2 linked regions of the Kordia antarctica genome follow. The main gene of each other region encodes a partner of the protein of the gene in region 2 in a complex. Links are inferred from orthologs where the notes say so. Each region holds a gene or a part of one and is shown on either strand. Other genes may lie near its edges.

Region 1 (3,291 bases), 850 kb from region 2 along the record:
CAGAAACGCCTCCAACATATCTATATAATGGCATTCCCAATTCGTTTGCGGCTGCTTTTGCGGCTGCTAAAGAAACTCCTAGTATTGCATTTGCTCCAAGATTCTTTTTGTTTGGCGTTCCGTCTAAATCGATCATTATTTTGTCGATTTGATTTTGCTCAAATACAGAAACTCCCATAAGTGCTTCTGCGATCGTTGTATTTACATTGTTCACAGCTTTGCTAACTCCTTTTCCCATGTAAGCGTTTCCGCCATCTCTTAACTCAACAGCTTCATGTTCTCCTGTTGATGCTCCAGATGGTACTGCTGCTCTTCCCAATATTCCATTTTCCGTTACTACATCTACTTCAACAGTTGGGTTACCTCTTGAATCAAATATTTGTCTTGCGTGAATGTTGATAATTCTGCTCATTTTCTTTTTTCTTTTTATTTCGTCTAGGCTAATTTACGAAACTAACGCTAGTTTTATGTGATTGCACATTGCTTTTACGGATATGTTAGCAATGCGCTATTTTTTCTTCTTTTTAGAGAATGCGAAAACGTTTTCCCTAGTATATAATGCAACTATTTTTTACTGAATAGCACAATATTTTCTGTTGATTTGAACGCGTACGATAATGGTTTGTTCATAAATGACTTTTCAGCATCATAATCTACCAAGGCAGTTGCATTTGGAACTTCTAACTTCCATGAATTAGAAGTTGTCAGTTTCCCTGGAGTAATCATTGCTACTTGTCCATAGGATTCTGAAATGTCAATCGCAATGGTTGCTTTTCCATTGTTTGCCGCTTCTTGTGCTTTTTGTAATACTTCTTGATCGTTTGCGTTTCCTAGTTTCGTCCAGGCATCAGATTTTGAAATTGTTGGATAAATGCTATCATACATCACATGTTCACCTTTCGCATCATTAAAATCTGAGATTTGATAAAACTCCGAAATCATTTTTGTTATGTTGCTTCGGCAATCATTTCTGTCAGCTGAATTTGCTTTGCAATTTTTGAAATATGCAATGGTAATTGATAAGAATTGTTCTTGAGCCAAAGTCAAATCTTCAGTAGTGACAACAATATTCGCTTCCGCTTTTTCAGCTTCCGTTGTTGCTTCTTGCGTTGTCGTAGTTTTTTCTGTTTCCGTTAATGGCGTTGAAGGTTTTGTTTCTTCTTTGCAAGAAACCACAAATGCAAACGCTATTAGTAAGGTGATGATTTTATACATTTTTGTGTTGGTTTTATGTGTTATACTATTTATCACTTGAATTTACTATAAAAGAAAACAACAAATGGTACTAAACCGTTTTTACTTTTTGAATATTCGCGATAAATTCATCAAATAAATATTCTCCGTCATGTGGCCCTGGACTTGCTTCTGGATGGTATTGTACCGAGAAACAGTTTTTGTTTTTTATACGAATTCCAGCAACGGTATTATCATTTAAGTGTGTATGCGTGATTTCCACATCAGCATTTGCTTCCGTTTCTTCTCTGTTGATAGCAAACCCATGATTTTGCGATGTGATTTCGCCTTTTCCTGTCAATATATTTTTTACTGGATGATTGATTCCTCGGTGTCCGTTGTGCATTTTGTACGTTGAAATTCCGTTTGCCAACGCAATTACTTGATGTCCTAAACAGATTCCAAATAATGGTAAATCGCGCTTTATGATTTCTTTAGCTAGTGCAATTGCATCCTGCAACGGTTCTGGATCGCCTGGTCCGTTTGATAAGAAATATCCATCAGGATTCCACGCGTTCATTTCTTCAAACGTTGCATTGTATGGAAATACTTTGATACACGCATCTCGCTTTGCAAGGTTTCTGAGAATGTTCTTTTTTATTCCGATATCAAGTGCGGCAATTTTGTGAGTAGCATTTTCGTCTCCGTATATATAAGGTTCTTTGGTTGATACTTTTGACGCTAATTCTAGTCCTGCCATACTTGGCACTTTTGCTAGTTTCGCTTTTAGTTCGGCTATGTTGTCTACTTCCGTAGAAATAACAGCATTCATTGCTCCATTGTCTCTAATGTAGCTTACTAATCCGCGTGTATCAACATCCGATATTGCAAATAGGTTGTATTTTTCTAAGAATTCTTTTAGTGAACTATCTGCGGCATCTCTCGAGTAATCGTAACTAAAATTTTTACAGATTAAACCTGCAATTTTCACGCTGTCAGATTCCATTTCGTCAGTAGCTGTTCCGTAGTTTCCAATGTGTACATTTGCGGTAACCATTAATTGTCCATAGTATGACGGATCTGTGAAGATTTCTTGATATCCTGTCATTCCTGTGTTGAAGCAGACTTCTCCGAAAGCAGTTCCTGATTCTCCAATTGCTTTTCCGTGAAAGATAGTTCCATCTTCAAGAAGTAATATTGCCTTTTGTCGAGTTTGGTATTTCATATCTAGCTATACAATTTAGTTGTGTGTTTTTGTATGAATTAGTTGTTATGCTGTATTGTTACTATGGTGTTGTTGTGTACTTTTCCTGAAATTTTATAGCCTAAAGAAAGAATGTTATTTTTAAACCATTCATTTTCTAAGATATCATTGTGCGATAGTATTTCAAGTATTAAGATCGGTTTGCACCTTTTGATTGTATTGATTGCGCCTTTTAATGCTGGTATTTCAAATCCTTCTAAATCGAATTGAAGTATTGAAATATTTCTATCTTCAGGAATCATACTGTCTAGCATTTCGATCATAATTGGTACAAATTTACCATTTTCTGAATCAATTATTCTACTTGCGCCACCTAATAATCTTCCGTCTTCAGTTTCTATTTGCAATTGAACTTCAGATTTTTTTTCTCCTAAGCCAACTTGAAATAGGTGTACATTTTTTAGATTGTTGATGCGTATGGTGATTTCGGCACATCGGAAGTATTCGGCACTTGGTTCAAATGTCCAAACGTTCGCCTTTGTAGAAATATTTTTTGCAATTCCGGGAAGAAAGTCTCCAAAATACGCGCCAGCTTGTACAACATCTCCATTACCACAGTGATCAATTATGTATTGAATGGTTTCTGGCTCGTACACATTTCCTTTGAGAATTTCTTGCACTACAGATTCTTGTTGTGCAGCAAAAGGCGTACAATAACCTCCGTATTTGTTGTAAGCAATTGTACAATCTAATGTAAATTCATCCTTTACTAAAGAAGTATTATACCTAGGTTTATTGACCTGAGAAGTTTTTAAGATTTCTCTTTTTATAAATTTCTTTAGACTTTTTGGAGCTAATGATTTTAGTAGATTGATCATTTCTTTAGTACTTCTTATTGAATGATATCGTCGTTT
Region 2 (3,783 bases):
CTCAGATGATAAAGGGATATTTAAATTTGAAATATTCCTTGAGGACACAATTTCTATTTCTGTTATATAATTTTCCATTTGTTCTTTTTTAGCTTGTGCATATCATATATATATACGTAATTCCACATATCATACTAATTTTAAGTAGTAACAGAAACTTATTCCACAATAACTTCCTATTATTCCCCATAAAAGTAAAACAAAGATTACACATACGCAATGTGGTTTTCCGTAAAACCAAAAAGAAACATTATTACGAGCGTGAGAAAAGCAATCTACCACTCGTTATTTCCACAAACAGATTACTTCGACAAAGCTCAGCACAAGTACTTCGGCTCTATTGTTTCTCGTAATGACGTTTCATAAAAAAAATGCTTCCAAAAAATCAACTCGATTTTATGGAAACATTTTATATTATTTTACCTTTTGAGAAATTCAAAAAACTATTCTCGATACATTTTTTTCTATTTAGACTGCGTCCAATATGAAAAAAAACACTCGAATTGACGTCTTTTGAATTATAACATTACTTACTCAAATACATTTTTCTTCTTGAATATAAGTCGTAAAAATCATCATCTTTTAAACTGTCAATGAATAAGATACTTTCGCCTGTACTTTTCATTTCTGGTCCTAAACGCTTGTCTACATTCGGGAATTTATTGAAAGAGAACACAGGTTGCTTGATTGCGTATCCTTCTAATTGCGGATTGAAATTGAAATCCGTCACTTTATTCACGCCCAACATTACTTTTGTTGCATAGTTTACATACGGTTCTTTGTATGCTTTTGAGATGAAAGGAACGGTACGAGAAGCTCTCGGATTTGCTTCAATAATATATACAATATCGTCTTTTATGGCGAATTGAATGTTGATCAATCCAACCGTATTTAATGCTAAAGCGATCTTTTTTGTGTGATCTTTTATTTGTTGCATCACAAATTCACCTAAGTTAAACGGCGGCAACGTTGCGTTAGAATCTCCTGAGTGAATTCCGCAAGGTTCAATATGCTCCATGATTCCGATGATATACACATTTTCTCCATCGCAAATTGCATCTGCTTCTGCTTCAATCGCTCCATCTAAATAATGATCTAGTAACAATTGGTTTCCTGGCATTCTGCTTAATAAAGAAACCACAGTTTCTTCCAATTCTTGCTTGTTAATCACAATCTTCATGCCTTGTCCGCCAAGTACATAGGAAGGTCTTACCAAGATTGGAAAATCTAAAACATCAGCAATTGCTGAAGCTTCATCTGCAGTTGTAGCAATATCAAATTGTGGATATGGAATGTTATTTTCCTTAAGCATGTTAGAGAATAAACCTCTGTCTTCTGCTAAATCAAGTGATTGAAAAGTTGTTCCTAATATTTTTATTCCGTGACGATCTAACTTTTCTGCCAATTTCAACGCGGTTTGTCCGCCAAGTTGTACAATGACACCTTCTGGTTTTTCATGTCGGATGATATCGTAAATGTGTTCCCAGAAAACAGGTTCAAAGTATAATTTATCGGCTGTATCAAAGTCTGTAGAAACCGTTTCGGGATTACAGTTAATCATGATGGTTTCGTATCCACATTCAGCGGCAGCTAAAACTCCATGCACACAACAATAATCAAATTCAATTCCTTGTCCAATTCTATTTGGTCCAGAACCTAAGATCACAACTTTCTTTTTGTCTGTAACGATACTTTCATTGTGAACGTAGCGTTTTCCGTCAGCAGTTTCAATTTCTGCTTCAAACGTAGAATAGTAATACGGTGTTTTCGCTTTGAATTCCGCAGCACATGTATCTACTAATTTGTACACACGTTTTACACCTAATTCTTCTCGCTTTTTATAGACTTCACTTTCCAAACAACCTAACATATGTGCTATTTGTCGGTCTGCGAATCCTTTTTGTTTTGCTTCTAACAATAAATCTTTCGAAATAGTATCGATTTTATTGTGTGAAACTATTTCTTTTTCTAATTTATATAATTCTTCATATTGTCTTAAGAACCACATATCAATTTTTGTGATTTCATGAATTCTGCTTAATGGAATTCCCATCTGAATGGCATCATAAATTACAAATACACGATCCCAAGATGCATGTTTTAGTTTGCTAAGAATTTGATCATAATTTGTATATCCTTTTCCATCAGCACCAAGTCCATTACGCTTTATTTCAAGCGATTGTGTTGCTTTGTGTAATGCTTCTTGGAACGAACGTCCAATTCCCATTACTTCACCAACAGATTTCATTTGCAATCCTAATTCGCGATTAGAACCTTCAAATTTGTCAAAGTTCCAACGTGGAATTTTCACAATTACATAGTCTAATGTTGGCTCAAATAAAGCAGATGTTGATTTTGTGATTTGATTGTCCAATTCGTCCAACGTATACCCAATAGCCAGTTTTGTAGCAATTTTTGCAATCGGATATCCTGTTGCTTTACTCGCTAATGCGGAAGAACGTGATACACGCGGATTGATTTCAATAGCAATGATATCTTCATTTTCATCAGGACTTACGGCAAATTGCACATTACAACCACCTTCAAAGTCACCAATACTACGCATCATTTTGATTGCCATATCTCGCATTTTTTGATATGTACGATCTGATAAGGTCATTGCTGGTGCAACTGTAATAGAATCTCCTGTGTGAATTCCCATCGGATCCATGTTCTCAATAGAACAGATAATAACTACATTATCGTTTTTATCGCGAAGCAATTCCAATTCAAATTCTTTCCAACCCATCATGGCTTTGTCGATCATGACTTCGTGAATTGGCGAAATTTCGAGTCCGCGTCGAAGTAATTCGTCAAAATCTTTTGGATCGTATACAATGGAAGCTCCTGCGCCACCAAGTGTGTAAGATGCTCTAATTACTAACGGAAAACCATATTCTTGTGCAATTTCTTTTCCTTTTAAGAAAGAAGTTGCGGTTGCTTGTGGCGCCATTCCAACACCAATTTTGAGCATTAATTCTCTAAATTTCTCTCTGTCTTCTGTAATATTAATTGCATCAATATCAACTCCGATTAGTTTTACATCGAAGTCTTTCCAGATTCCTTTTTCATCTGCTTCAATACAAAGATTTAATGCAGTTTGTCCGCCCATTGTTGGTAAAACAGCATCAATTTGCGGATGCTCTTTTAGGATTTGAATAATGGATTTTGTGTTTAAAGGTTTCAAGTATACATGATCTGCCATAGTAGGATCTGTCATGATAGTTGCTGGGTTTGAATTGATAAGAATGGTTTCAATTCCATCTTCTCGTAATGACCGAAGTGCTTGTGTTCCTGCGTAATCAAACTCGCAAGCTTGCCCAATTACAATCGGACCTGAACCGATAATTAAGATTGATTTTAAGTCTTCTCTTTTTGGCATTGTAGTGTGTGTTGTGTTGCTTAAAAATAAAAAAACGATTGGGTACAAAAAAAGGCGTTGCTTCTAAAAAGAACAACACCTTAATTTATATGAATTATATCATTATTTCTTATGTCTCAATTCAGATGACACAGAAACTTTCTTTCTTCCTTTAGCTCTTCTACGGGCTAGCACTTTTCTACCGTTTACAGAAGCCATTCTTTCTCTGAAACCGTGCTTGTTTCTTCTTTTTCTCTTTGATGGTTGAAATGTTCTTTTCATTATATAATATCTTTAATTTCTCTTGAAAATTAGTGTAAATGCACGAGTTGATTCTTTCCGAAAGTGCGGCGCAAATATACAAAGAGTTTTTACTTTCACAAATAGAATTTAAAAAATATTTACGATTGTTTTTTATACCT

The links.
Region 1: the proteins of carB (region 2) and carA are in contact, whole or in part, in a solved structure (PDB 1KEE), measured with the Escherichia coli proteins. The link is inferred for Kordia antarctica from one-to-one orthologs.

What each region holds. Positions count from the first base shown.
Region 1 is NZ_CP019288.1:2,260,866-2,264,156, forward strand. What follows is about bases 343-3,291. They hold carA (glutamine-hydrolyzing carbamoyl-phosphate synthase small subunit), read right to left. Parts: upstream 2,399-3,291; coding sequence 1,286-2,398; downstream 343-1,285. Other genes in these bases: eno (phosphopyruvate hydratase), read right to left, coding at 343-412; IMCC3317_RS09025 (hypothetical protein), read right to left, coding at 565-1,215; IMCC3317_RS09035 (FkbM family methyltransferase), read right to left, coding at 2,437-3,255. Outside these bases: more of eno, read right to left, coding at 1-342. UniProt on the Escherichia coli protein: Small subunit of the glutamine-dependent carbamoyl phosphate synthetase (CPSase).
Region 2 is NZ_CP019288.1:1,410,091-1,413,873, forward strand. What follows is about bases 327-3,767. They hold carB (carbamoyl-phosphate synthase large subunit), read right to left. Parts: upstream 3,383-3,767; coding sequence 527-3,382; downstream 327-526. Other genes in these bases: rpmH (50S ribosomal protein L34), read right to left, coding at 3,485-3,643. Also shown: IMCC3317_RS05705 (AAA family ATPase), read right to left, coding at 1-78. UniProt on the Escherichia coli protein: Large subunit of the glutamine-dependent carbamoyl phosphate synthetase (CPSase).